4 regions of the Serratia sp. 25CWL12 genome follow, and region 2 is predicted to be linked to each of the others. Evidence: predicted binding sites of a transcription regulator. Region 2 holds the regulator's gene; each other region holds the start of a gene.
What was found. The regulator PurR, encoded in region 2, represses purine synthesis genes. The targets are predictions, from matches to a motif close to CANGCAAACGTTTGCNTG.
Positions count from the first base shown of each region.

Region 1: rbsD (D-ribose pyranase) is a predicted target of PurR. The motif match lies at 4,973-4,990, and genes of this name have one in related genera.
Region 3: tusA (sulfurtransferase TusA) is a predicted target of PurR. The motif match lies at 2,296-2,313, and genes of this name have one in related genera.
Region 4: gltS (sodium/glutamate symporter) is a predicted target of PurR. The motif match lies at 2,342-2,359, and genes of this name have one in related genera.

Region 1 is NZ_CM147698.1:4,200,363-4,208,079, reverse strand. Features, by position in the region: gene rbsR (ribose operon transcriptional repressor RbsR) at 1-25, opposite strand, end outside; gene rbsK (ribokinase) at 29-958, opposite strand; gene rbsB (ribose ABC transporter substrate-binding protein RbsB) at 1,020-1,907, opposite strand; gene rbsC (ribose ABC transporter permease) at 1,933-2,901, opposite strand; gene rbsA (ribose ABC transporter ATP-binding protein RbsA) at 2,908-4,413, opposite strand; gene rbsD (D-ribose pyranase) at 4,421-4,840, opposite strand; gene kup (low affinity potassium transporter Kup) at 5,049-6,917, opposite strand; gene ACX9GV_RS18310 (ATP-binding protein) at 7,106-7,717, opposite strand, start outside.
Region 2 is NZ_CM147698.1:2,029,753-2,037,469, forward strand. Features, by position in the region: gene nemA (N-ethylmaleimide reductase) at 1-554, shown strand, start outside; gene gloA (lactoylglutathione lyase) at 738-1,142, shown strand; gene rnt (ribonuclease T) at 1,397-2,083, shown strand; gene ACX9GV_RS08850 (Grx4 family monothiol glutaredoxin) at 2,155-2,502, opposite strand; gene ACX9GV_RS08855 (C40 family peptidase) at 2,962-3,777, shown strand; gene sodB (superoxide dismutase [Fe]) at 3,995-4,573, shown strand; gene cydH (cytochrome bd-I oxidase subunit CydH) at 4,850-4,939, opposite strand; gene purR (HTH-type transcriptional repressor PurR) at 5,628-6,653, shown strand; gene punR (DNA-binding transcriptional activator PunR) at 6,650-7,594, opposite strand.
Region 3 is NZ_CM147698.1:3,842,293-3,850,009, reverse strand. Features, by position in the region: gene glpC (anaerobic glycerol-3-phosphate dehydrogenase subunit GlpC) at 1-779, shown strand, start outside; gene ACX9GV_RS16705 (DcrB family lipoprotein) at 860-1,423, opposite strand; gene ACX9GV_RS16700 (7-cyano-7-deazaguanine/7-aminomethyl-7-deazaguanine transporter) at 1,522-2,193, opposite strand; gene tusA (sulfurtransferase TusA) at 2,400-2,651, shown strand; gene ACX9GV_RS16690 (zinc/cadmium/mercury/lead-transporting ATPase) at 2,716-5,034, opposite strand; gene ACX9GV_RS16685 (protein bax) at 5,322-6,110, shown strand; gene ACX9GV_RS16680 (MBOAT family O-acyltransferase) at 6,333-7,717, shown strand, end outside.
Region 4 is NZ_CM147698.1:4,237,941-4,245,657, forward strand. Features, by position in the region: gene fabY (fatty acid biosynthesis protein FabY) at 1-883, shown strand, start outside; gene gltS (sodium/glutamate symporter) at 964-2,175, opposite strand; gene ACX9GV_RS18485 (uracil-xanthine permease family protein) at 2,413-3,807, shown strand; partial or broken gene ACX9GV_RS18490 (AsmA family protein) at 3,948-5,609, shown strand; gene recG (ATP-dependent DNA helicase RecG) at 5,903-7,717, opposite strand, start outside.

The sequences.
Region 1 (7,717 bases), 2.2 Mb from region 2:
GGGCGACATCTTTCATGGTAGCCAAAATTTACCCCTGGTGCTGCAGGAAGGTGTCTATCTCTTCTCGCCATGGTACTGAGGGTTGAGCGCCTGGGCGAGTAACCGCTATCGCTGCTGCCGCATGGGCAAATCGCACCGCCTCACTGATTGCTTTGCCTTCAAGTAAAGCGGTAACCAATGCACCATTGAACGTATCACCAGCCGCTATGGTGTCCACTGCTTTAACCTTAAAACCGGGAACCAGTTTGCCACCATCACCCTGTTCACTTAACCACACACCTCGGCTACCAAGGGTAATAATCACACGGCTAATGCCTTTATCATGTAATACCTTGGCGGCTCGAGCGGCATCATCATCATTATTGATGGCAATACCCGTGAGTCGCTGTGCTTCTGTTTCATTTGGGGTGATCATATCGACCATCGCCAGCAAATCATCAGGTAATTCACAGGCAGGCGCGGGGTTAAGAATAACCTGAGTCTGGTGCTGTTTTGCCAGTTTGGCTGCGGCTATCACCGTTTCAAGTGGTGACTCAAGCTGCATCAATAGCGCATCAGCATCAATCACTTTTTGTTGATAGCGACGGAGATAATCAGGGGTCACGGCAGCATTGGCTCCCGCATCAATCCCAATAACATTCTCACCGTCTTCATTGACAAAAATCAGGGCGACACCAGTGGTGTTACCAAGAATAGCTTCTATTGGTTGGGTATCAATGCGATCAGTAACCAGTTGTTGGCGAATACGTTCACCAATATCATCAGCGCCAACACAGGCAATAAAGGTAATATCAGCCCCACTACGCCCAGCAGCGACCGCCTGATTAGCTCCTTTGCCACCAAAAGCAACTTTATACTGCTTGCCTATCACCGTTTCGCCCGGCAAAGGAAATTGTTTTACATTGAGGATATGGTCGGCGTTGATACTGCCTAACACCACCAACTTGCCAGTTTGCATCGCATTGATTCCAGAAAATTACGCGCCATCGTGATAACCACATTGATGGCGCAGAGATGACTTATTTAGTGATCAGTTTCAAGTCAACCGGAATAGTGGCTGGAACCTTCTCGCCTTTCAGTACTTTATTGGCAGTTTCAACACCCATTGCACCAATCTGCTCTGGACGTTGCGCCACGGTTGCAGCCATTTTACCGCCCTCTACCGCTTTCACCCCATCATCAGTACCATCAAAACCCACTACCACAACATCCGTTTTACCGGCAGTTTGCAATGCACGTAATGCACCCAGCGCCATCTCATCGTTTTGAGCAAATACAGCCTGCACATCTGGATGAGCTGTTAGCAGGTTTTGCATAACGTTCAGGCCTTTAGTGCGATCAAAGTCTGCAGGTTGGCTAGCCAGTAACTTAAATTTGTGTTGCTCCAGTGCTTGTTTGAAACCTTCGCCACGCTCACGTGCTGCAGAAGTCCCTGCGATACCTTCCAATTGGATAACTTTGGCATCAGCACCCACTTTCTTAGCAATAAAATCACCTGCCATTTTACCGCCAGCACGGTTATCAGAGGCGATATGACTAACAACATCACCTTTAGATGCCATACGGTCCAATGTAATAACCGGGATCTTGTTCATATTAGCCATCTTGATGGCATTACCTACCGCATCAGAATCTGTCGGGTTAATCAGTAATAGTTTTGGGCTCTGTACCACCAGATCTTGTACGTTTCCCAGTTCTTTAGCAGGGTTGTTCTGAGAATCCAACACCACCAGGTTGTAGCCCAGTTTGTCAGCTTCTTTTTGTGCACCCTCTTTCATGGCAACAAAGAAGGGGTTATTAAGGGTAGACACTACCAGAGCAATAGTATCTTTTGCCAAAGCATTAACACTCAAGGTTGCAGTCAACGCAAAAGCTGAAACTAAAGTTGCCAGTTTTTTCATTTTCATGGTCGATATTCCTGTAATGGAGAGGTTACTTGCTACTTTTGTCATCTACCAAAACCGCCAGCAAAATAACCACTGCCTTGACGATCATTTGATAGTAAGAAGAAACACCCAACAAATTCAAACCATTGCTCAAGAAGCCAAGGATCAGCGCCCCGATCAGTGTACCAACGATCCGCCCTTTACCACCCGCCAGGCTGGTTCCCCCCAAAACGACCGCAGCAATGGCATCCAGTTCATAACCGGTACCTGCCGTGGGTTGTGCCGAGGATAAGCGTGCTACTTCTATCACTCCCGCCAGGGCAGCTAACAACCCGCACAGTGAGTAAACGATGATTTTCACTCTATCGATATTAATGCCGGAAAGACGAGTTGCGGCTTCATTGCCCCCCAAAGCATAGATATAACGGCCCAGGCGGGTATGGTGCAGCATATACCATGCAGCAATAAACACGATAGCCATGATCCAAATTGGCGTAGGCACCCCCAACGGACGGCCAATACCAAACCAGCCAAAGGCATCAGCAACATCAGTAAAACCGGTGTTGATCGGGCTGCCATTGGTGTACACCATGGTGACACCACGGAGTAACAGCATCATCACCAAGGTTGCAATAAATGCCTGAACTTTACCTTTGGCTACAATAAACCCGGTACCGGCGCCTACAAGAGCACCTAATGCCAGCGCAGCAGCAACCGCAGCGACGGCATTGATTTCAAGCCCTACCATAGAGGCAGCTATCGCACCGGTAAGCGCCAGTAATGAGCCTACTGAGAGATCAATACCAGAAGTGAGGATCACCAACGTCATCCCGACCGCCATAATGGCGTTCACTGATGTCTGCTGTAGGATATTGAACAGGTTATTGACAGTGAAAAAATTCGGGCTCATTGAAGAAACCACGGCAATCAGCACCAGCAGCGCTATCAGTGATTTTTGCTCCAACAGCCACTCTTTACTAAACCAGCGCTTAGCCGCGACAGTCTGTGAACTCATATCTGATTACTCCTGCTTTACGCCGTATTGCTTGCCGACAGCGGCAGCCATCAGCACTTCCTGGGTAGCCTGTTCAATTGGGAACTCTCCGGTGAGATGACCTTCATGCATAACCAAAATGCGATCACTCATTCCCAGTACTTCAGGCATTTCCGAAGAGACCAGAATGATGCTCAACCCTTCCTGCTTAAACTGATTAATTAACTGATAAATCTCTTTCTTCGCCCCGACATCGACACCACGAGTAGGTTCATCAAGGATCAACACTTTTGGCCGAGTCATCAAACCACGAGCTATCGCCACCTTTTGCTGATTACCGCCGGAAAGTAACCCAATAGGTTGTTCCATTGAAGGGGTTTTTATATTGAACAAACGGATAAAATCACTCACAGCGACTTGTTCATCTGAATGCTTCAAGCTACCACCAGCACGGCTGAAATAACGCAGGGCAGTAAGCGACATATTTTCCTTTACTGACATCCCCAGTACCAGGCCATCACGCTTACGGTCTTCAGAAATATAGACGATGCCGTTTGCCAGACCATCTTGGGGAGATTGGGTGATCACATCATGACCATCCAGATTCACTGTGCCACTTTTGCGTGGTGCAGCGCCATATAGGATTTTCATTAACTCGGTACGGCCAGCACCCATCAAGCCAGCAACACCCAAAATCTCACCGCTATACAGAGTAAAGCTGACATCATTAACACCTGGGCCGGAAACATGGCTAACTTGCAGACGTTTTTCACCTCGAGGCAAGTTCAGGCGTGGATATTGCTCTTCCAATTTGCGCCCAACCATCATTTCAATCAGCGTATCTTCCTGCAATTGAACAACCGGCTGTTCAGCAATAAACTGCCCATCACGGAAAATGGTCACATCGTCGCAGATTTCAAAGATCTCTTTCAGTCGATGGGAAATATAAACAATGCCACACCCTTCGGCTTTCAGCTCATTGATCACATTGAACAGAGAGGCAGTTTCAGTGTCGGTCAGCGCATCGGTAGGTTCATCCATGATGATAACTTTAGATTCAAAGCTCAACACTTTGGCGATTTCCACCATTTGCTGATCACCAATCGACAGTTCCCCGACCAGACGGTGGCTGCTATAACGCAGGTTGAGGCGTGCCAGCAGTTTGTCCGCTTCGGCATACATACGTTTCCAGTCAATGCGGCCAAACCGATTGACAAACTCACGCCCCAAAAAGATATTTTCAGCAATGGTTAGCTGTGGGATCAGGTTCAGTTCCTGATGAATGATGCCGATGCCCGCCTCCTGCGAATCCTTCGGCCCATTGAAGGTCACTTCTTTACCAAGATAGTACTGACTGCCAGCATCTTTGCTGTAAATACCAGTAAGCACTTTCATCATGGTTGACTTTCCGGCACCGTTTTCCCCCACCAACGCCATTACCCTACCTGGGTAAACGCTGAGGGCAGCGCCAGAAAGTGCTTTCACGCCGGGAAAGGCTTTATCAATCCCTTTAAGTTCCAGTAAAGGTTGCATAAATGCCTCAGAATGTTACGCCGGCGCAGAGGATCACATTCGCATAAGGCGAACATTCTCCACTGCGTATCACCGCCCGGCTATGTTCAGTTTGCACTTTAAAAGCACTATGGCTGATATAGCTTACACTGATGGTGTTTCCCTGGAGTTGGCCAATTTGTTTTAGTTGAGCCAGTAACATTTCATGGAGCGACGGATTATTTTTAACAATCTCTTCCGCCAGAATAGCGCTTTCTACCTGCATTTCCTGCGTGACCACGCCGACAACCTGTAAGAATGTCGGCACCCCTTGAGTCAGAGCCAAGTCAATACGCTGCGTTGTCGCCGGAATCGGCAATCCTGCATCGCAAATCGTGATCTGATCAGTATGTCCGAGGCGAGATACAACCGCAGAAACATCACAATTCAGTAGTACGCCTTTTTTCATTTTTTAGATTAACTCCAACAGCGAAACGTTTCGCTCACCATAGAGTTTAGAAAAATTTCTGAGAAAGACAACTCAATAATCGAAAAAATGTGATCGCCATCGAAACGTTTCGCTTACCTGGTTAATTTCATTCAAGCTACCGTTTACCTATCTCTGTAACTTGAATGATTCGATGACAAGATTTGATTTAATTAATAAATTCAGATTGTTATATTTCCACTTGGGTACCCAGTTCTAGAACTCGATTAGGTGGGATCTCAAACTGATCGGCAGCCCTCAGCGCGTTACGGCTTAATGCAATAAACAATTTCCCCCTCAGTAGCAAATACCAGGGGCGTTTACTCAGTATCAGTGACTCATGGGACATAAAAAACGATGTTTCCATCATCCGGCAAGGTAACCCTTCCAATCCGCAACGGTGAAAAATATCCTCGACATTAGGTCTTTCGCGCCAACCATAGCGAGCGACAACACGCCAGAAAGTCGGCGATAACTGTTCAATTGTCACCCGTTGGACATTAGGCACATAGGGCGCATCTTCGGTACGCAAGGTAAGCAGGACAACACGTTCATGTAATACTTTGTTGTGCTTTAAGTTATGTAGTAACGCAAATGGAATGACATTAATCGCACGCGACATAAACACCGCCGTTCCAGGAACGCGAACCGGGGGAGATTTCTCCAATGAAGCTATCATTGCTTCAAGAGAGTTACCGTGTTCGTGCATCTGACGCAACAGGCGAAAACGTTCACTTTTCCAAGTTGTCATGATAATGAACATCATCAATGCCATCACCAGTGGCAGCCAACCGCCGGAAAAGAGTTTCATCGCATTGGCTAAGAACATAGGAACATCAATAATCAGCAATATCAGTAAAATACTCAGTACAAAATAGCGATTCCAATGCCAATTTTTAATCGCAACGCAAGTAATAAGAATACTGGTCAACACCATGGTGCCAGTAACAGCGATACCGTAAGCCGCTGCCAGATTACTGGAGTGTTCAAAACCGACAATCACCAAGATGACAGCAAGATAGAGTGTCCAGTTAATCACCGGGATATAAATCTGGCCAGATTCCATCTCCGAGGTATGAATAATACGCATCGGCGACAAATACCCCAGACGCACCGCCTGACGAGTCAATGAAAACACGCCGGAAATGACTGCCTGAGAAGCGATAACAGTAGCCAATGTGGCAAGAATCAGCAAAGGAATCAGAGCCCAGTCCGGAGCAAGCAAGAAGAACGGATTTTTGATGGCCTCGGGTGATTTCAGCAACAACGCCCCTTGACCGAAATAATTGAGTACCAATGAAGGTAACACCACCGCAAACCAAGCCAAACGGATTGGAAATTTACCAAAGTGGCCCATATCGGCATACAAGGCTTCCACTCCGGTAATTGCAAGAACCACCGCTCCCATGGCAAAAAAGGAGACTGTCTTATATTCAACAAAGAAGTTGAATGCCCACTTAGGGTTGAGGGCCTGCAACACTTCAGGATTAGCAATAATACTGCGCACACCGAGTAACGCCAACGCGATGAACCACAGCAACATTACTGGCGCAAAAAGTTTACCGACGCTGCCGGTACCATGCTTTTGGATAGCAAATAATAGAGTCAAAACCAGAATGGACAAAGGAACGATATAGGGTTCGAGTGAAGGTGCTGCGATTCCCAACCCTTCAATTGCCGACATAACCGATATCGCCGGGGTAATCACCACCTCGCCATAAAAGAAGCTGCCACCAACCAAACCCAGAATAACCAATAATGACGTGGTACGTGCCGATGTATTGCGCCCGGCCAACGACATCAAGGTCAGAATACCCCCTTCACCCGCATTATCTGCACGCATAACGTAAGTGAGGTACTTCAAGGAAACGATAACAATCAACATCCAAAAAATAAGAGATAGAAACCCGAATACCACATCAGGACGGACCTCAAAACCATAGTGCCCAGAAAAACACTCTCTTAAGGTATAGAGCGGGCTGGTCCCTATATCACCATAAACCACCCCAATTGCTGCCAGAGTGACTGCCGATAACGGCTGCTTGTGTTCAGTATTCATAATTTTTTTGCTAGCTCAACCAACTATCCCTACCAAAAAATACCCCAGTTGTTTCACGTTACGTAAAAATCCGCAAACACTAGGGACACACTGTATGCATCATTTAACCTGCATACCTATGCTTATCACTGATGATAAAAATAAACAAAATATGAATAACCCTGTGGGCTCCTACCTTGATGGAGCAGTTACCACTTTGAAGGTAAATACTGGATATAATACAAAGGCATCACCATGTTGGTTTGCTCTAATGGTGAAGAACCTTGCGTACCAGTTAATTTAAATGTTTTTCTTGGTGCGCACTTTTCTATATAGGAGGCCAGCGATTTAGCGCGTGTCCTTTTGCCGCTTTTTACTTCTATTGGGACAATATTGCCCTCATCATTTGAGATAATGAATTCGATTTCTGCGCGAGCATCATTCCACGAATAGCTAGGGTCAACGCCAATGGCAGCAAGCTCTTGTTGTACAAAATTTTCAGCTATATAACCTTTGTACTCATAGTGTTGCTGTTTAATTTCTTTATAACTGCTGCCCAACATATGGTTAAGCAAGCCCACATCAAACAGAAATAATTTAACCTTATTTTCTTTTTTGTAGGCAGCAAATGGGGCTTTGGGCGTACCTTCAATGGGGTAGTTAGCCAGCGCCAAACGGCAGCATCTTAACCAGTGGATAGCGGTTTCAAAATCGCTATAGCGATATTTACGGTTATGGACGTTTTTAAACTTAAAGCGTTTAACCGACTCATCTAAAACCAGGGAAAGCTGCGCGGGTATGCTATTGAACACTGACTCAAT
Region 2 (7,717 bases):
ATGCGGCACACGGTTATTTATTACATCAGTTTATGTCCCCCGAGGCTAACCAGCGCACGGACCAATATGGCGGCACGATTGAAAATCGTACCCGCCTGACGCTGGCAGTGCTTGATGCCACCATCGCAGAGATCGGTGCTGACCATGTCGGTATTCGCATTTCACCACTGGGCCCATTCAACGGTCTGGATAATGGGGACGATCAAGAAGAAGCCGCGCTCTATCTAATTGAAGAGTTGAACAAGCGTCGCATTGCCTACCTGCATATTTCCGAGCCTGATTGGGCGGGTGGCAAACCCTTCTCGGTTGCTTTCCGTGATGCCATCCGTGCCCGTTTCAGTGGGGTGATTATCGGATCGGGTGGTTACACGGCAGAAAAAGCTGAAGTAATGATTGAGCAAGGTTTGGTCGATGCTGTCGCTTTTGGCCGCAGCTATATCTCAAACCCGGATCTAGTGGAACGTTTTAAGCAACGAGCCCCACTGAACGAACCGCAACCTGCTACCTTTTATGGCGGTGGTGCCGAAGGTTATACCGATTACCCAGTCCTATGACTCGGGGCCAGGGAAATTGACCGTCATAGCAATAAGTAAGCCAGCAGCAATTTCTTTTTTGTGACACCGTAACACTGATTATTGCTGTGGTCGTCTCGTTGAGTTGTCTTATAGGACAACGCTATACTGTTCTCCGCTTCAATACATTGCCGTTCACTACGGCCTATCTACTCAGAGGGAATTATGCGCCTACTTCATACCATGATACGCGTTGGTGATCTGCAACGCTCTATTGATTTTTATACCAAAGTATTGGGCATGCGTTTGCTGCGCACCAGCGAAAATGCCGAATATAAATACTCACTGGCGTTTGTTGGCTATACCGATGAAAAGGATGGCTCAGTAATCGAGCTCACTTATAACTGGGGAGTCGATAGCTATGACATGGGTTCCGCCTTTGGTCATCTGGCACTGGGCGTTGATGATGTGGCTGCTACCTGCGACATTATTCGCCAATCGGGAGGTAAAATCACTCGTGAAGCGGGCCCAGTAAAAGGGGGCACCACGGTGATTGCCTTCGTTGAAGATCCCGACGGTTACAAAATTGAACTGATCGAAAAAAAGTATGTGGGTCATGGTCTAGGCTAATCGACGTTTAGGGCGCTTTAGCGCGCCCTTGTTTATACCCGTCACCAATGAAACTGCAGGGTGTTGACTACACGCGTTCGCCCTAGTCACATAGTTATCTATGTTCCCAGGGAGTTATGAGCCTCATCCATGAGGTTCACCCTGCGGGCCAGCGCAAGCGCTGTTCAAAACGCACTGCGTTTTGTCCTGCAACACCATTGAACTTGGGTATATATCTGCTCTCTGCGCTGCATTAAGGGCATAAATTTGGCATAATGCGCGCTGTATTCGATCAAGATAAGAAACCGATGACCGAAAAAAATGATCTTAATGCCCTCAGTGGCCGTTTTCGTGGATTTTATCCCGTTGTTATTGATGTAGAAACTGCCGGATTTAACGCCAAGAGCGATGCGCTGCTGGAGATTGCCGCCGTCACCTTGAAAATGGATGAGCACGGTTGGTTACAACAAGATGAAGCGCTACATTTTCATATAGAACCGTTTGAAGGTGCCAACCTGCAACCGGAGGCGCTGGCTTTTAATGGCATTGACCCACATAACCCGCTGCGTGGGGCAGTGAGCGAATATGATGCGTTACACGCGATTTTTAAAGCGGTACGTAAAGGCATTAAAGACCAAGGGTGTAATCGCGCAATTATCGTCGCCCATAATGCCAACTTTGATCACAGCTTTCTGATGGCGGCAGCGGAACGTGCCAGCCTGAAACGTAACCCATTCCACCCGTTTGCCACCTTTGATACCGCCGCATTAAGTGGGTTGGTATTAGGGCAAACGGTTCTCGCTAAAGCCTGTATTACTGCGGGTATCGCGTTTGATAGCAGTCAGGCACACTCGGCGTTGTATGATACCGAGCAAACCGCCCTGCTATTCTGCGAATTGGTTAACCGCTGGAAACGCCTGGGCGGCTGGCCAATTACCGGGGACCTGACGGAAAAATCTTAAGCTCAGAGCAGGTTTGTTCCCTGCCTTTACACTCAGGCAGGGAATGATTACCACTTAATATCTGCTCACTGTTACGGCTGTATCTCTTGCTGATCTTTGTATTTTTCAGCCGTTTGTTTGATTAATGGTTGCAGTTCACCACGCTGATACATCTCAACAATGATATCGCAACCACCAATCAATTCACCGTCTACCCATAATTGTGGGAATGTTGGCCAGTTAGCATACTTAGGCAACTCTGCACGAATATCCGGGTTTTGCAGAATATCCACATAGGCAAAGCGTTCACCACAAGCGGAAAGTGCCTGCACAGCCTGAGCAGAAAAACCACAACTGGGTAATTTCGGCGAGCCTTTCATATACAATAGAATGGGATTAGTGGAGATTTGCTGCTGAATTTTTTCAATCGTGCTCATTATTGCTTCCTCAAGCTATACCATGGCGACAAATACATCATACGGATATTGTAGCGGTAGCAACAGACCAAGAAAACACTATCTTTTGCATGGGTATGCTCCCTCCTCCGCCCTATACTTAAGTGATTTGATTGATTTGACACAGTGCGATGAAGGTTAAATAGCATTTATGCCCGCCCTAATGTTAAGCCAAGGCGGTGAGACTTATCCCTATGGTAAATATTTTTTGACGATCTGTGATTAATGAATAATAATTTTCAATGCTACTGCTGAACGCAGTTTGTTCTTTCAATGTGCTATTTTTTGACCTGATAAAAAGTCATTAATGTTTTCTCACAAAATAAATCATTATTTATGAGATCAATAGCACGTTATATGGTTAACTTCGGGATTATTGTACTCGGATTTAGCAAGTACATTATTTATACATTTTCTGTTTGAGCCAAGGTTGGTAATATAGACATGCGGTTAATTACAACATTTTTAATGCTGCTATTCACACAACTGTTCTTTAACCTCGCCCATGCTGCGCCGCGGGCTGATGTTTCTGCTGAGCAACGCAAAAACCACGTTAAGCAAGCTCAGCCAAATGTTGGTAAGAAAAAGAAAGCCGATAAAACCAGCAAAAAAGCAAAGCTCTCCTCTCCACCAAAAGCAGTAAAAGCGTCATCCTCTGCAGTGAAGACCAGCAAGAAAACCAGCAGCCTGAAGTCAAAAACTAGCACCCGGAAAATCGCCGGTACTAAAGTGACCCCCAGCAAAAAAGGAAAAACAAAGGGATATGGCCGTCATCGTGAAGCCGGTAAGGCTACGGCAAAATTGCTGACACAGGAAAAAACACTAAAACTTAGCCCTGAGCACAAAAAACGTTTTCAGCGTGCCAAGCAAACCGCCGTCAGTAAGCTGATGGGACAAATGGGTAAACCTTATAAGTGGGGAGGCTCATCACCAGGTACAGGGTTCGATTGCAGTGGTTTGATCTATTACGCCTACAAAGACGTCGTCAAGATCAAAATGCCGCGGACTGCTAACGAAATGTTCCACTTACGTGATGCCGCCCCTGTCAAACGTAGTGAATTGGAAACAGGTGATCTGGTGTTTTTCCGTATCAATAATCGCGGCACTGCGGATCATGTTGGCGTCTATATCGGTAACGGTAAGTTTATCCAGTCGCCACGCACGGGTGAAGAGATCCAAATCACTCAGTTGAATAATGACTACTGGCAAAACCACTATATTGGTGCTCGCCGGGTGGTTACACCTAAAAACATCCGCTAATCCACCTTCGCTGGCTGAGTAGTTAAACTCAGCCTCTCCTTTTTTTCTCTTGTTATTTAGTTAGTTACTCAATTAGTACACATTGGATCTTTTATTCACTCGGAAAGTTGATAAGATTAACAACTATGAAATATCTATAACAATTCTGTGTTTCCTCTCTCCGCGGCTCTGACTGGCGCTAACGAGAGAGAACTCTGTATATAAAAAGGAGAAAGCAATGCCGTTTCAATTACCTGCACTACCGTATGAAAAAAATGCGCTTGAGCCTCATATTTCCGCTGAAACTCTGGAATACCACTATGGTAAACACCATAACACCTATGTGGTTAACCTGAATAACTTAGTGAAAGGTACCGAGTTCGAAGACAAAACCCTGGAAGAGATCGTCAAAACTTCCACCGCTGGTATCTTCAACAACGCCGCACAGGTATGGAACCACACCTTCTATTGGCACTGCCTGTCACCACAAGGCGGCAATGAGCCAACGGGTGCTGTTGCTGAAGCCATCAACAAATCTTTCGGTTCTTTCGCTGCATTTAAAGATCAATTCACCGATGCCGCAATAAAGAACTTCGGCTCCGGCTGGACCTGGCTGGTGAAAAAAGCTGATGGTTCACTGGCAATCGTCAGTACTTCCAATGCAGCAACCCCACTGACTGGCGCTGACAAGCCGTTATTGACGGTTGACGTTTGGGAACATGCTTATTATATCGACTATCGTAATGCACGCCCTAAATACCTGGAAAACTTCTGGGCATTGGTCAACTGGGCATTTGTAGCAGAAAACCTGGCTTAATCGCCGGCAATTGCTCAGAGAACAGTGACCTATCGAGCTGTTACTCATAAAGCTGTTACCAATAAATTAAGGCGCGGAATTTTTCCGCGCCTTAATTTATTGTACTCGTCATTAACATTGCGGTTGCTGACCGCCCAGCAACCTGAATATACCCGTCGCCAATCAAACTGCTGCGGTGTTGGCTACGCGCACTCACCCTAGTCACATAGTGGCCTATGCTCCTAGGGATTCACTTGCTTGCCGCCTAGCGGCATCTTGATTGAACTTGGGTATAAACTAATTCAATGCGGCAATAAGGCCGAACGCCACAATCATTACCAATGCACAACAGGTAGTAAACAATGACATCTTCAAATTGGTATCCATAAACGTCTCCCTCTCTATGATCTTCGTCGTACTGTAAGTGGTATGGTTCCTGGTTGCCCTGTCGTGACGTAGCTGCCTCAGTAACCGGGGGGTGCTTACTGATTTGCCCCGTTATGACTATTTATTGTTACTGCTCATTGCGACTACTCATTGCAACCGGAATAAACTCAGGTATGTGGTTACTCAAGCATAAGCGACGCAGCCAATACAGCAAATCATTTTTCCCACAGTTCGTGACTTATCTCTTGTTATCCCAGTAGTCTATGCCCCCATTACAATCTAAATGACGGCGTATCCGTTATGGCTCGAATAAACTTGATGTTAAATACATGATTAGCTCTTCCACTTTGCTGCAATATACGACAAAATCGCCCATTCATAACCGCATACCGGTGTAATGCCCTCCTGTTTAAGCGACTGACGAATTCAGTACTAAAAACTCAGTTTTCGCTTATCTAAATAGCTATGCCTCCAGGTGGGTATGATGCAGGTTAGCTGAGCGTTGAGCGCATGGATGCGCGATACGAGCCCCCACGGACGGGTTCACGGCGTGTCAGCGTTCCGCATCGTGCCCACAAGCCAGATGCTTAACGTGAAGCGACATCAGGTACGGTTATCTAGACAGGTAGGCAAACGATTAACATCATACCTGCATAATGGACATGTAGGTTTAGGAGTCATTTTTTACATGGCAACGATTAAAGATGTAGCCAAGCGCGCGGGCGTTTCCACAACGACCGTTTCACACGTTATTAATAAAACGCGTTTCGTCGCCGAAGAGACTAAGGTAGCCGTTTGGGCTGCGATTAAGGAGCTACATTATTCGCCCAGTGCAGTGGCCCGCAGTCTGAAGGTTAATCATACCAAATCGGTGGGTTTGCTGGCGACCTCCAGCGAGTCGCCCTACTTTGCCGAAGTGATCGAGGCAGTAGAAAACAGTTGCTATAGCCAAGGCTATACCTTGATCTTATGCAACTCTCACAACGATTTGGATAAGCAACGAGCCTATCTGTCGATGCTGGCGCAAAAACGCGTTGATGGCCTGCTAGTAATGTGCTCCGAATATCCAGAGCCTTTACTGGAAATGCTGGAAGATTACCGCAATATCCCTATGGTGGTTATGGATTGGGGCAGCGCACGCAAGGATTTTACTGATACCATTATTGATAATGCTTTTGCGGGCGGTTACCTGGCTGGCCGTTATCTTATCGAACGTGGGCACCGGGATATCGGCGCGATTCCTGGCCAACTTTCGCGTAATACCGGCGGTGGACGTCATCAGGGATTCCTCAAAGCGCTGCAGGAAGCACATATCGACATCCGTGAAGAGTGGATCGTTCAAGGTGATTTCGAGCCGGACTCTGGTTACCAAGCCATGCATGAGATCCTGTCGCAAAAGCAACACCCAACCGCCGTTTTCTGTGGCGGTGATATTATGGCGATGGGTGCCATCTGTGCTGCTGATGAACTGGGGTTGCGCGTACCACAAGATATTTCGGTGATCGGGTATGACAATGTGCGTAATGCTCGCTACTTTACCCCGGCACTGACCACTATCCATCAACCTAAAGAACGCTTGGGTGAAATGGCCTTCACCATCTTGCTGGACCGTATTACCAGCAAACGTGAACAATCCAAAGTAATCGAAATTCACCCAACCCTGATCGAACGCCGTTCTGTCGCCGATGGTCCTTTTATCGATTACCGTCGTTAATCGCTCACGCCGGGAAGCAGCAGACTTTCCGGCGACTTCTCGCTCAGCCATTCCTGATTAAGCGTTTCACTGTCACCCAGATAGTTGAGTAACCAAGACATGGCGGGTGACTGCGCTTTTTGCTGCCAGGTAAGGCAACAAGCACTCGGGGGAAAGGGTTCACGCAGTTGTAACTCCACCAACTCTCCGCTTTGTACCAACGGTAATACCCGGTGGGCTGGCGCCATCCCCACACACAAGCCACTACAAAGGCAATCTACCGCAGAAACCCAATCAGGCACCATTAAGCGCCGTTGGTTATCCAGCGACCAAGTTACCCGTTTGGGTAAATTACGTGATGTATCCTCTAACACCAGCGAAGGGTAAGCGCGTAATTGCTCATCACTGAGGGGGCCTTTCATCGCCGCCAAAGGATGACTGGCGCTGACCACACAAAGCCAATTGATAAAGCCCATATCACGGAATGCATAACCCCCCCCTACGGGCACAGCGCGTGTCGCACCGATAGCCATATCCACACGGCCATCAACCAAGGCATCCCATACTCCATTAAACACCTCTGGCTGCAGCACCAATTCCATATCAGGAAAATGGTGATAAAAATCCAGTAATAGCTGGCGGCTACGCTGTGGCTTTACAATCAAATCAACCGCAATTCTTAACTGACCACGCCAACCATTAGCAACCTGCTGGCACTGTCGACGCGCATCAAGCATTTTTTTGATAACAACTCGCGCCTCTTTAATAAACAGTGAGCCCGCAGGTGTTAATTCCACATTACGGTGATGGCGCACAAAGAGAGGGACCGCCAACCATTGTTCCAGTTGCCGCACGGTATAGCTCACCGCCGAAGGAACACGATGTAATTCCTGTGCTGCTGCGCTGAAACTCCCGGTACGTGCTACCGCATCAACGACATCTAACGAGTATTCAGACCACATAGTGATATTCTGCCTTCAAATTTTTTAATAGCACCTTGCAAATAATACCGTTTCACAACTAGAGATCCAGCCGTATACACTTGCCGCCGCTAAAAAAATCTGCGTAACATAATTTTAACGAGA
Region 3 (7,717 bases), 1.8 Mb from region 2:
CAAAATATTCGTTTGGTACTTTCCGCCGTTGGTACCGCCAGCAGGCGCAACAGCAGCAGCGTTATACCGAACAAGTGGCCTTTTTCCATGGCTGTTTTGTCAATTATAACCATCCCCAGTTGGGTAAAGATCTGATCAAGGTGTTTAACGCCATCGATATTGGTGTGCAGCTACTGGAGCGTGAAAAGTGCTGTGGCGTACCACTTATCGCCAATGGCTTTATGGCACAAGCGAAAAAGCAGGCCAAAGTGAATGCCGAATCACTGCATAAAGCGGTGGTGATGCAAGGTATTCCCGTGGTTGCCACCTCCTCTAGCTGTACGTTTACCCTACGTGATGAGTACCCGCATTTACTGGATGTCGACACCTCGGCAGTGCGTGAGCGAGTGGAATTGGCAACTCGATACCTCTACCGTTTGCTTCAGCAAGGTCGGACATTGCCACTCAACCCGATGCCGCTGCGAGTGGCTTACCACACGCCATGTCATATGGAAAAAATGGGCTGGACGGCTTATACGCTAGAACTGTTGCGGCAGATCCCAGGTTTGGAATTGGTCGTGCTGGATTCACAATGTTGTGGCATTGCCGGAACCTACGGTTTCAAGTCGGAGAACTATCAAACGGCGCAAGGTATTGGTGCCTCGTTGTTTCGGCAGATTGAAGCGAGTGGGGTGGATATGGTGATCACGGATTGCGAAACCTGCAAATGGCAGATAGAAATGTCCACCAGCAAGCGTTGTGAACACCCTATTACCTTGTTGGCACAGGCTTTAGCATAGGGTGCAGAAGCTGCACCCTTAATACGATACCCCTAATACCATCCCCGTCGGCACTGATGCTTCGGGGATTGAACCGGGTGTTACTTGCTGAATTTCAGCGTGTTGATAATAAGCTGTGCTTCGTCTTGCGCCTGCTGTGGGTTATCCGCCGGTAGTATGATCTGAATGGTCAGCAGATTATCATCCACTAGCGCCAGTAGGGTGGATGTGTAGGATTTTTGACCATTACTAGTGATGATGGTGTTTAGCTGGCGCATGGGGGTGCCATTGGCGTCAATGGTTTTATTGCTGAGCACCTCCAGGTTGGCATCACGGGTGCGTAGTTGGTGCTCCAGGCGTTGAACCAGTACTTCCAGACTCTCTGACGTTTTGTCCCCCAGCAACACGATCACAACACGTTGACCGCTGCTGTCGGCATAGACATAGCGATTATTGACCTGGCTATTGAGCTTGCTGCTTTGATCTGCCATGCCATTGGGCAGTGAGAAGGTCAACTTGCCATCCAATAAGCTCAGCGTCTGGTTTGCTGGGGTACTTGCCGGCGTGCCGTTGACGGGTTGTTTGTTGTCTTTGTTAGCACCATCACAGGCAGCGAGGCCAAGTGCCAACAGGCTGATAGCCATCAATCTCACTACTTTACGCATTGGGCGTCCTTATTCTTTTACAGATAACAGATAAATGGAGTATGGCACTCAGTCACCTGGGTGTCAGATATCCCACAGGATAAGAGACGACGCTAGCATTACCACTGGCTTAACGGCAACTGGCTCTGCTGTTGGTGTGAAGACAGGCGCTTGAGCAACATGTTCAGCAGTACACCATACATCGGCAGGAAGAACAACATGCAGATCATGACCTTAAAGCTGTAATCTACCAGTGCGATCTCCACCCAGTTAGCGGCCATAAAAGGGCCACTGCTTTTGTAGAAAGCAATAAAAAAGAAGGCCATGGTATCACTGATATTACCCAGCAACATGGCAGCGGCTGGGGCGACCCACCAGGTACGGCGTTGACGCAAGCGGTTGAAGACATGGACATCGAGGATTTGGCCCAACACATAGGCCATAAAGCTGGCAACGGCAATCCGTGCTACAAGCAGGTTAAATTGGGTTAAAGCCGCAAACCCTTGCCATTCTCCCTGGAAGGTCACCGTAGAAATAATATAGGAGATCAGCAGCGCCGGGATCATCACGGAAAGAATGATCTTGCGTGCCAATGGTGCGCCGAAGATCCGTACCGTTAAATCAGTAGCCAGGAAGATAAATGGGAAGGTGAACGCTCCCCAAGTGGTGTGAAAGCCGAAAATGTTGATCGGCAATTGCACCAGATAGTTGCTGGAGGCAATGATGGTAATATGAAAGAGCGAAAGCCAAACCAATGCGGTTAAGCGTTGCTGGGGGGTAAATGAATACATAATGTGACCTTTTTGGATAGATGGGGTGAGGGAACCCATGTCATTTTTTAGCTATGCGGCGGCATGATACGTGTTTGCGCAACGAATGCAATGGTTAAATTTAACGCAAACGGTAACGTATCTTGCGCAAAAAAACGACTGGCGTAAACTAAGCGCTGTTAAGATCCAGTAAGTATACTTGGATGTTTTTTGATCGAGAGAAGAATATGACTGACATTTTTGCCCAGGCAGACCAGACGCTAGATGCCTTGGGATTACGCTGCCCGGAACCGGTAATGATGGTGCGTAAAACGGTACGCTATATGGATAACGGCAAAACCTTGCTGATCATTGCCGATGATCCTGCCACTACCCGCGACATACCGGGTTTTTGCCGCTTTATGGAACACACTTTGCTGGCTCAGGAAACAGATAAGGCACCGTATCGCTATCTGTTGCGCAAGGGGTTGGCGGAGTAACAGATATTTATACACTGGCCTCAGCAAGTTGCCGGTAAGCTGCAACTCGCTGGAGCCAGGGAAATCAGCGTTTTTTCAACAGCCGTAAGGCATTGGCGGTCACCAGTGCGGTAGCGCCGGAATCTGCCAGTACTGCCAACCATAAACCGGTTATCCCCAACAAAGTCGTGACCAGGAAAATCCCTTTCAGCCCTAACGCAATAGTAATGTTCTGGCGAATATTGGCCCGAGTGGCACGGGAAATACGGATCATCTCGGTGATTCCCACCAGCCGATTGTGGGTCAGTGCCGCATCGGCAGTTTCCAACGCCACATCAGTACCACTGCCCATAGCGATGCCGATACTGGCGGCTTTCATGGCTGGGGCATCATTGATGCCATCGCCAATCATGGCGGTGTGCTGCTGTTTGCTCAGTTCACTGACTATCCGCACTTTATCTTCTGGCATTAATCCGGCGCGATAGTCGATCCCCAGCTCACTGGCGATGGCGGCGGCAGCGCGTGGGTTATCACCAGTGAGCATCAGGCTACTAATCCCTAACGCTGCCAGTTGGGTCAGCGCCAGCTTGGCATCTTCGCGCAACACATCGCGCAGGGCCAACAGGCCAATGGGCGCGCCATCAACCAGCACCACCACGGCGGTTTTCCCCTCATTTTCCAGGGTGTCTACTTTGTGGTGCCATTCGCGGGTTAACTGATTTTCTGCCAGCTTGCCCGGTGTGCTGATCCGGATGATCTTTCCGGCCACCATACCTTCAACGCCGATACCGGCCAGTGCGCGGCGGCCTTCAGCGAGAGGGAGTTCAACCCCGCGTTCTACCGCATGGTTGATGATAGCTTGCGCCAGTGGATGGTGTGACCCTGCTTCAACGGCGGCGGCAGTGGCCAGTAACACCTGCTCGCTGATCCCCTCGGCGGGCAATACATCCGTCACCGTGGGTTTGCCTTGGGTTAATGTGCCGGTTTTATCGAACGCGATGGTCTGTACTTGCCCCAACTGCTCCAGGGCTGCCCCGCCTTTAATCAGCGCACCGCGACGTGTTGCTGCCGCCAGCCCGGAAGTGATCGCGGCAGGTGTGGAAATGACCAAGGCACATGGGCAACCGATCAGCAGTAATGTCAGCCCGCGGTAAATCCACAGCGACCAAGGCTCCGCCAATAGCAAAGGGGGGATCAGGATCACTGCCAGTGCCAAGAGCATGATCGCCGGGGTGTAGTAACGGCTAAAGCGGTCGATGAAACGCTCAATGGGAGCACGGCGCTCTTCGGCTTCTTCAATTAATTGCAGAATGCGGTCAATGGCATTGTTGCCCGGTTCCGAGATGACGGTTACCTGTACCGCCTGATCGACAGACAAACTGCCAGCCGCGACTTTCTCCCCTTGCTGGCGCTCTACTGGTACGGACTCCCCAGTTAAGGCACTTTCGTCAAAGCTGGCAAACGGGTTGAGTAATTCAGCGTCAGCAGGTAAGCGGCCACCCGGGGCGATTTCTATCACATCGCCAGGGCGCAGGCTGGCAACCGTAACACGCTTACGTTGATTACCCTGGATCAGCCAGGCATCTTCCGGGACTAAGGCCATCAACGCCTTAATGCCACGTCGTGCTCGCTTGGCGGCATAGGATTCCAGCAACTCACCCAACATAAATAGCAGTAGCACCATTGCCGCTTCTGCGGTGGCACCAATAAATAGTGCGCCGATGGCCGCGACACTCATCAATGTTTCTATGGCGAACGGGGTACCTGAACGAATCAGTCGTAACGCTTTGCTGGCAATGGGCAACAGTCCAACCAGGGCAGTGATAATAAAGGCAATATTGCCCCATTGTGGGTTGAAAATATCAATCATCCAACTGGTGAACATCAACCCGGAGAGCTGTAATAATGGGGTAAATTCCCCCCAGTGGATGGTTTTAACTTCACTGTTTTGGTGGTTGGCTGTGGGGCTCAGTAGGGTAAACCCCGCGCGTTTTACGGCGTTTTGCACATTGATGCTGATATCTGACTGGGCATCTACCACCAGCTTTTCAGTCGCAAACAGCACCTGTACCTGATTCACGCCAGGTAGTGATGCAACGGCATTTTCAATTTTTTTTGCGCAACTGGGGCAATCCATACCTGTCACTATCCAAGTGAAGCGCTGACTGCCGCGAGGGGGAGCGGCAGTCAGACTGTCGCTCTCCTCATCAGGATCATCATGGTTGGCGCAACAGCCATTCTGGTTATCGTGCTCATGAGGCTGTTCAGGCGAATGGGCAGGGTTTCCCTCTATTGCCGCTTTTTTATGGCTGCAGCCATGCTGTGTTTGGCTATGTTGATGGTTGCAATGGCAACTGTTTTGCTGGTTTTTCTCTTGGTGGTGGTGCTCTTGGTGAGTATGCATAGGGCCCCCTCAGGCAATTACTTGAAACAACGCTGGTGTCTGATAAAAAGTCTACACCTTGGAGTAGACTCTAGAGTCAAGCGTGAGATCCGCAATGTTATGCCAGTTGCAGCAGTGGTGGCTTCTTGAGCCCCAGCAGGAGCGGATTTGCCGTGGATGATGAGGATAAGCCATCGCAGTTTGGTCGTGAATGAGCCAATGGGGCTTGCGAAAAAATCTGGTTATGGCTTTTCTATTTTGTTAGTATCCGTTTGAATTTTGTTCAAACAACAGACGAGGAAAAGCAAATGCCCTCTTTTTCAATGAGGACAAATGCCATATTCGCTTTCTTTATTTTTGTATTGACTACCGGTTTTAGCTTCGCTTCAACCAGTGCCATAACGAACATAGAGTATTCTCATAAAGGCAAGCAGCCTCTGCAGATGCTGCCTGATTTGCGAAAGTACCCTTCTGGCACACCCCGTAAGAAAGCGTTTCTTAATGTCATTGTCCCTACGATTGATAGACTCAATCGTGAAATTATGAATGACAGGAGCTGGTTACTGGAACACCAGGATGCCAAGCACTGGTCACCGAGTGATATCGCCAAGCTCAGAACCCTGTGTCAGCGCTACGATATGACATGCAACTCACCGAAGCGTACCAACTGGGGTTCGTTGTTACATCGCGTCGATATTTTGCCTACCCACTTCGTTGCCACACAGGCTGCAACGGAATCCGGTTGGGGCACATCAAAACTGGCTCAATCCAACAACAACCTTTTTGGTTTGCGTTGCGGACAAAACTGCGTTACCGCACCAGGTCAGGTGAAAGGTTATTACGCTTACAAAACCGTTGAGGACGGTGTTATCGCCTACATTAAGAATATGAATACACATAAGGCGTATAACTCACTGCGTTCAGAGCGGGCAAAACAGCGTCTGGGTGAGGATGATTCACTGAGTACACCAGAACTGATCCGTCAGCTATCAGGTTATTCTCAGAAGGGTGCCTCCTATAACCGCTATCTGCTGCAGATGTATGACAGTAATAAGACACTGATTTCGAAGGCCCAGAAAGTGGCCCGGAACTCATAAATCATAAATCGTACCCTCCTGGTTCACTGAGCCAGGAGGGTAGATTGATGTTCTATTTCATATCCCCAAGTTCAATCCACTCGCCGCGGGTCGGCAATCGAATCAATCCTGGTGATTTTCCATCAGTTAGTGATTTAGATTGAATACGAGTATTCCTATTGAATATTATTTGATAAATTTTATTATACTCTGCGTTCTTCGTTCGTCTGTGCAGAGTCTGATATGAATTTCTTTTCATTTGAATTTATTGCCTGTTTTACCCCTTTTTTTCTGGCTTACTGGCTCTGTCAAAAAAATGTTCGATTACAAAACATTCTTTTAATCACAGCGAGTTATCTTTTTGTTTTTTCGTTCCAAGCGAACTTTGCTTATGTTCTGGCAGGGTATACGTTGTTTATTTACCTGCTGGCAAATGTTCTTAGCGGCTATTTATCGTCACGTTGGATATATAGTCTGTTAGGAATCGGGATCGTCGGTAGTTTTATCGTTTTCAAGTACTACGGTTTTTTACAGGAATCACTGCAAGGAGTGCTGAATCAGGCTGGCATTGAGGCTGAGCTGCCGACACTCGCCATGCTTGCACCGCTGGGACTCTCTTTCTATGTATTCCACTCAGTGAGTTATGTGGTGTCTGTCTGCCGTAAAGAGATCGAAAAAGCCCCTTTTTGGGATGTGGTGCTTTATCTCTGCTTCTTTCCGAGTATCGTGGCCGGTCCGATTAATCGCGCACTCACCTTTATGCCGCAGGTTCAGGCGGGATCACGAGAAGTTATCGATTATAAAAAAGCGCTGTTACTCATTATCCTGTCGATGGTGAAATTATTTTTGTTCAGCGCCTATTTATCTGAGAATTTTGTCAACCCGGTGTTCAGTTCGCCAGTCAGTTACAATGCCGGGGAGAACCTGGTGGCGGTTTACGCCTACGCGTGGAATATCTACTTTAATTTCTCCGGCTATACCAATCTGGTGACGGGGATCGCGATGTTGCTCGGCTTTGTGTTACCCGTGAACTTTAATGCCCCTTACCTCGCCACTAACTTGAAAGAGTTTTGGGCACGCTGGCACATCAGTTTATCCAAGTTCATTCGTGATTACGTCTATATTCCCCTCGGCGGAAACCGGAAAGGTACATTCCGCATGAATATAAATGCTTTTATTGCCATGGTGATCTCGGGTATTTGGCATGGTGTTGGTCTGCCGTTTATCATCTGGGGGGCGCTCCACGGGGTGGGGATCGTGTTGATAAACATCAAACATAAGCTCTTCCCATTGCATCAAGGCCCCGCTACCTCAATATGGCAGAAAACCAACGTTTGGCTGGCGCGTATTTTTACCTTCCATATGGTCTGCCTGACGTGGATTTTCTTCCGCAGTGCCACCTTTAACGATGCAATCACCATGTTGACACAACTGACTACCGGTGGATGGGGTGAGTCGTTTCTCACCAGTGCGCCGATGCTTATTGCGTTTTGGGGGCTGTTATTGCTGTATCCGCAGTGCGTTGCGCTGTATCACTGGGTGGGTCGACATTATCAGCGTGTTTCGTGGATTTATTATCCGCTGCCGCTGGCACTTTTTATGACGTTGGTTTTCATTTTATCGCCTTC
Region 4 (7,717 bases), 2.2 Mb from region 2:
TTGGGAAATGTTGCGTAAGCCATTGCACCAGCCAATGGGGTCAGAAAAGGATGCCTACGATGCGATGGCACATCACCAAATGGTGGTGGACGAGAATGACCGTATTGTGGCGATAGGGCGTTTATCTATCAATGCTGATAATGAAGCGGCGATTCGTTTCCTGGCGGTGGATTCCACGGTGCGAGATAAGGGGCTGGGAACCTTGGTGGCGATGACGCTGGAGTCGGTAGCGCGTCAGGAAGGGGTTAAGCGGGTGGTTTGTAGTGCTCGCGAAGATGCCGTCGACTTTTTTGCCAAATTGGGGTTTGTTAATCAAGGTGAAATTACCACGCCACAAACCACGCCTCTCCGCCATTACCTGATGATTAAGCCCGTGGCGACACTGGATGATATTTTACATCGCCCCGATTGGTGCGGGCAGTTACAACAAGCCTGGTATCAACATATTCCTCTCAGTGAAAAAATGGGTGTGCGTATCAGCCAGTATACGGGTCAACGTTTTGTCACCACGATGCCAGAGATTGGCAATCAGAATCCGCACCATACCCTGTTTGCCGGGAGCTTATTTTCTTTGGCAACCTTGACTGGCTGGGGGCTAATCTGGTTGCTACTGCGTGAACGCCAACTGGGTGGAACCATTATTCTGGCAGATGCCCATATTCGTTATAGCAAACCTGTCACTGGTCGGCCCCGGGCAGTGGCTGAGCTCAGTTCGCTGAGCGGTGATCTGGCTCGTTTGGCACAAGGCCGTCGGGCGCGGGTGCAGGCAGAGGTACACTTATTCGGTGGCGATGATAAGGGGGCGGTGTTCGAAGGGACTTTTATGGTATTGCCTGCAGAATCAAACGTTATCTTGGATAAAGATGTTTTGGCAGAAGATTGAAGAAATAAGTTAACAGCAAAGGACTTGCTGATATTTACCCGTCGCCAATCAAGCGACGACGGGTAACCGACCAAGGGGATTTAGCTAACTGCAGAGAACATCGGCAACGTCAGATACAGCTTAATCATGATGGCATTGACGATATCGATAAAGAACGCTCCAACCATCGGTACCACTAAGAATGCCAGATGTGAAGGACCGAAACGGTCAGTAATCGCCTGCATGTTGGCGATGGCCGTTGGGGTCGCCCCCATACCAAAACCACAGTGACCGGCAGCTAGCACCGCAGCATCGTAGTTTTTACCCATCACGCGGTAGGTGACAAAGATGGCATACAGCGCCATCACCAACGTCTGTACTGCCAGAATGGCCAGCATCGGCAAGGCCAATGAGGCCAATTCCCAGAGACGTAGACTCATCAGTGCCATCGCCAGGAACAACGACAGGCTAACGTTGCCTAATACCGATACCGCCCGCTCAAAGACCGTGTAGAAGCCAGTGGCTGACAGGGTGTTACTGAGGATCACACCAATAAACAGAACGCAAACGAAGATGGGAAGTTCAAACGCGGTACCTTTCAATAAACCAGCGACAAAATTCCCGGCGGTTAAACAGATAGCAATCATGGCGATGGTTTCCACCATCACCAGTGAGGTAATCAAGCGAGCACTTTCCGGCTTTTCAAACCCACTCGGCTGTGCACTGTCTTCTGGCGTTCCCTCTGGGGTTGCGGAGTTTTTCACCAGATAACGGGCCACTGGGCCACCAATCAGCCCGCCGAGAACCAAACCGAAGGTGGCGCAAGCCATCGCTACTTCAGTCGCATTCTCAAACCCATAGCGTTCAATGAACACTTTACTCCAGGCTGCACCGGTACCATGGCCACCAGAAAGGGTAATTGAACCAGCAATCAGACCCATCAATGGATCCAAGCCCAACATTGTCGCCATACCGATACCGATGGCATTTTGTACCACTAGCAACCCAATCACGACGAACAAGAATATGACTAACGCCTTGCCCCCCGCTCGCAATCGAGCCAGGTTGGCATTCAAACCGATAGTGGCAAAAAAGGCCAGCATCAGGGGGTCTTTCAGCGACATATCAAAGCTGATTTCCCAGTTGGCTACTTTCTTCATCACCAGTAGCGCTACTGCTACCAGCAGACCACCAGCGACGGGGGCAGGTATCGTGTATTGTCTAAGTAGAGGAATAGAGCGTACGCATTTGCCACCTAGGAGCAGAACCAACGTGGCCGCGACTAATGTGCCATAAGTATCGAGATGAAACATCTAGGTACCCCGTGTAATAAAATAGATACAATAAAATAATAAGTTATAAAATTCGAACAGCTTTTTAACTTAACGAGTGCAGGATTAGAAGTAAAAACGCCTAATAATACAAGGAAAAATGAATAAAAATGCGACATCAATAAAATTATTGGTATAAAAATAGAAGTGCGCAACCGTTTGCTTTTGTGGCAAGGATCATTAAAATACGTTCTTTTCCGTTTCTTGGAATGCGACACCATGACCACCCACTCTGCCGAACTTGATGCTACAGCAACCGCATCGACAAACGGCCCACGCACTAGTGAGCTGATTTATCACCTGGAAGATCGTCCCCCCCTGCCACAAACGTTGTTTGCTGCCGGCCAACATCTGCTAGCCATGTTTGTGGCGGTGATCACCCCAGCGTTGTTGATCTGCCAGGCACTTGGCCTGCCAGCACAAGATACTCAGCATATTGTCAGCATGTCACTGTTTGCTTCCGGGTTGGCTTCTATTTTACAAATCAAAACCTGGGGGCCAATCGGTTCTGGTTTGTTATCTATTCAGGGCACCAGCTTTAACTTTGTCTCGCCACTGATTATGGGTGGCTTGGCGTTGAAAAATGGTGGGGCAGATATCCCCACCATGATGGCAGCCCTGTTTGGTACCTTGATGGTGGCATCATGTACCGAAATCCTACTGTCCCGGGTGCTGCATCTGGCGCGCCGTATCATTACCCCGTTAGTTTCTGGCATTGTGGTGATGATCATCGGCCTATCGTTGATTCAGGTCGGTTTAACCTCTATTGGCGGTGGCTACGCAGCGATGGAGGCGAATACCTTCGGTGAGCCAAAGAATCTGTTGCTGGCGGGTTCGGTACTGGCGGTGATTATTCTACTTAACCGCCAACGTAATGCTTATCTGCGTATCGCTGCTTTGGTGATTGCGATGGTGGTAGGTTATCTGCTGGCCTGGGCCATGGGTATGCTACCGGAAACTCAGCCAGTTGCTCAAACCGCCGTCATTTCCATTCCGACACCGCTCTATTACGGTTTGGGATTTGACTGGAACCTGCTGTTACCATTGATGTTGATTTTTATGGTGACGTCACTGGAAACCATTGGGGATATTACCGCCACCTCTGACGTTTCTGAACAACCGGTTAGTGGCCCACTTTATATGAAGCGCCTGAAAGGGGGCGTGTTGGCCAATGGCTTGAATTCAATGTTATCGGCGGTATTCAATACTTTCCCTAATTCCTGTTTTGGTCAGAATAATGGCGTGATCCAACTGACGGGTGTCGCCAGCCGCTATGTCGGCTTTTTTGTGGCACTGATGCTGATTGGCTTGGGGTTATTCCCGGCCGTTGCCGGTTTTGTGCAGAATATTCCTGAACCTGTGCTGGGTGGCGCGACCATTGTGATGTTTGGCACCATTGCTGCTTCCGGTGTTCGTATCGTTTCTCGTGAACCCCTGAATCGTCGGGCGGTGATGATTATGGCGCTATCACTCGCCGTCGGTATGGGGGTTTCCCAACAGCCATTGATTCTGCAATTTGCACCTGACTGGTTGAAAACCCTACTTTCTTCCGGTATTGCCGCCGGTGGTCTAACGGCGATTACGCTGAATTTGCTGTTCCCACCAGAGAAATAAATACGGCAATCTGGTATAAAACGGCCTCAAGTACTTTACTTGCGGCCGTTTTTTATTACCCTTTTCATCACGACTCTTGAGCTGACGAGCTAATTGCGGCATAAACAGGGTATCTTTTCTCACCTCTACGGATCCGCACGATGAAATTTATCAGAAAACTGTTGCTGACTTTCCTGCTACTGATTGTGCTTGCCGTGGTAGTGATTTACCTTTTGGGCCAAACTCATTGGGCTGCAGGCTGGTTGAGCCGTTGGGTCAGTGATAACAGCGGGTATCGCCTGTCGGTAGAGAAAATCTCGCACTCCTGGAATCATCCGGGGCAAATCAGCCTGGAAGGTGTGACCTTCGCTCAAGCCAACCAACCACAGACGCTGGTGGCCAAGCAGGTGGATCTGGTATTTAGCTCACGACAAATCACTGAGCCTGGTTTTTTTGCCAGTGTGACACTACGGGATGGTTCCCTCAATGTATTGCCGCAACAGGGGGTCTCATTACCCATTCAGGCGGAGGTATTGCAATTAAGCAATATGGCACTGCAATTCAACCATAATAGCTGGCAGTTTAACGCCCAGGCGGTGAATGGCGGTATCAATCCATGGCAACCTAAAACCGGCTATTTATTCGGTGAAAATAACCAATTTCAGGTTAGCGCGGGTTCAATGGTATTGAACGGTATTCCTGCCTCACGGGTATTGGTACAGGGTGAAATCAGGCAAAATCAGTTGATGCTGAATAATTTTGGTGCCGATCTGTCCCAAGGCGACCTCACCGGGGTGGCTAGCCGTGCCGCCGATGGCAGTTGGTTGGTGGAGAGTTTGCGCCTAAGCAATGTACGCCTGCAAGTTCCGTTAACATTGAAACAGTTCGGCGAGCATTTCAAGGTGCTGCCTCCGGTGACAGTGAAGCGCTTTGATTTAATCGATGCACGTTTGGAAGGGAAAGAGTGGGCGGTTAACGATCTCGACCTATCGTTACAAAATATCACTTTTAAGCAAGGTGACTGGAGTAGCCAAGAGGGTTCGCTCAACTTTAATGCGGGGGATATTATTAATGGCAAGTTTCATTTAATCGACCCGATTATGAGCATGACTCTCTCTACGGCGGGTATTACCATTCAACAATTCACCACCCGTTGGGAGGGGGGATTATTGCGTACCTCCGGCAACTGGTTACGGGCGAATAAACGTTTGCAGTTGGATGAGTTGGCGGTAGCGGCACTAGAATATACCTTGCCGATTAACTGGCGTGGGTTGTGGTTGCGGCCATTACCCGATTGGTTAGCTGAAGTCTATGTCGGCAAGATGACCACTAATCGTAATCTGCTCATTGATATCAATCCTGATTTTCCTTTCCAGATCACGGCATTGGATGGTTCTGGTAACAACTTGCTATTAGCCCGTGATCACCAGTGGGGAATCTGGTCTGGCTCGTTACAACTCAATGGGAGTGATGCCACTTTCAATAAGGTCGATATTCGACGCCCCTCTTTGACGCTGCAGGCTGATGCTCAACAAATCAATGTGACTGAGTTGAGCGCCTTTATGCCGGAGGGTTTGTTAGAGGCTAAGGCCAGCATCAGTCAGCTCCCTGGTAAGCCGTTTACGCTCTCCTTTAATGGCCGTTCAGTGCCTTTAAATACGTTACAGCAATGGGGATGGCAACCGGTTCCATTGGAAGGTGATGGTAATCTGCAATTAGAGTTGAAAGGGTTACTTAACGGCGATGGGCCATTCAAGGCTTCATTACAGGGGCATTTACAGGCGCTCAATAAAGAAGGGCAAACCCTGGAGCAATCATTGCCGGAAAAATCATTACCGGAACAGCCATTGCCGGGACAGCCATTGCCGGAACAGCCATCGCCGGAACAGCCATTGCCGGGACAGCCATTACCGGAACAACCATTGCCGGGACAGCCATTACCGGGACAGCCATTACCGGAACAACCATTACCGGAACAGCTATTACCGGAACAGCTATTACCGGAACAGCCATTGCCGGCACAGCCATAACCCTAGTTACGCTGTTATGGTAACGCCTGTCATAACAGCGCCTAAATGTGCTCAAGTTGCCGTTGGACCACGGCATCCTGTTATTACTAGGCATTGGAATAACGGGTGGTTTCCGGTAGCCAGCGTTCAATCAGGGCGAGAGCATGTTGTGGATAGTGTTGGTGAATATGGCGCGCAACGCGTTGAACTTCCGGGATCATGTGCTGATCACGCAACAACTCGGCGACTTTGAACGCCATACTCCCGGTTTGACGGGTGCCGAGTAATTCACCAGGCCCGCGAATCTCTAAATCTTGCTGAGCAATGACAAACCCATCATTACTGTCGCGCAGGACTTGTAGGCGTTTCTGGGCAGTTTTGCTCAGTGGGGTTTTATAAAGCAGCACACAGTGTGAGGCGATAGCGCCACGACCAACACGGCCACGTAATTGGTGTAGCTGTGCCAAACCCAGCCTTTCCGGGTTTTCAATAATCATCAAACTGGCGTTGGGAACATCGACACCAACTTCAATCACGGTGGTGGCCACTAATAGCTGTAATTCACCCTGTTTGAATGCCTGCATCACCGCTTGCTTTTCTTGGGCTTTCATCCGGCCATGTACCAGTGCAACTTTCAGTTCTGGCAGGGCAGCTTGCAACTCTTGCCAAGTGGCCTCTGCCGCCTGGGCTTCCAGTAAGTCTGACTCTTCAATCAGTGTACAGACCCAATAGGCTTGGCGGCCTTCCTTGATACAGGCGTTTTTTACCCGCTCGATAATATCAGCGCGGCGCGTATCAGGGATGGCCACGGTGGTTACCGGGGTACGGCCTGGGGGGAGTTCATCAATGATTGAGGTATCGAGGTCGGCATAGGCCGTCATCGCCAGCGTGCGTGGGATGGGGGTGGCCGTCATAATCAACTGATGGGCGTGGAACCCTTGCTCTTCGCCCTTTTCCCACAATGCCAGCCGCTGGTGTACACCAAAGCGGTGTTGTTCATCAATAATCACCAAGGCTAGGCCATTAAACTGCACCTGCTGCTGAAAAATGGCATGGGTACCGACCACCATCATTACTTGACCGCTGGCAATGGCTTGTTGTTGAGCAAGACGTGCCTTGCCTTTCTGCTTTCCTGCCAGCCAGCCGACTTCGATGCCTAATGGTTCAAACCATTGGCGAAAATTATTGGCATGTTGTTCAGCCAGCAATTCCGTCGGGGCCATCAGTGCCACTTGTTTACCATGGACGATGGCTCGCAAGGCCGCCAGCGCGGCAACCAGCGTTTTACCTGAACCTACATCACCTTGTACCAAACGCATCATCGGAAAGCCTTTTTGCATATCGGCTTCGATATCTGCCACGACTCTGTTTTGTGCATTGGTCGGTGAAAAGGGCAGTTGTGCGAGGAACGCTTGTTTCAACCGGTCATCTGGTGCCAGTGAAGGGGCCAGGTAACTTTGTGCCCCGGCACGTACTGCCAGCATGCTAAGGTTGTGTGCCAATAACTCTTCGAGGATCAGGCGTTTTTGTGCGGGGTGTTTACCCTGTTCCAAATCAATTAGTTGAATATCAGGCGGTGGGCGGTGCAGAGTATGTAGCGCCTGCGGCAGACTGACTAAACCGTGACTCAATTCTGCCGGTAATAGCTCCGCAATGGCGCAGGTATCCAGTTGTTCCAATGCCTGATCCGTTAACTTCCGTAGTGTGGCCTGGCGAACACCTTCCGTAGTGGAATAAACCGGTGTCAGTGCCTCTTGCAGTTCAACGTCACTTTTTTCACCCTGAATACGGTATTCCGGATGAATGATTTCTGCCCCGTGAGCGCCGCGTTTTACTTCACCGTAGGCGGTTATGCGGCGGCCAATCGCCAGGCTGTTCTTCATTGCCGCATTGAAATTGAAAAAGCGCATGGTCAGGATGCC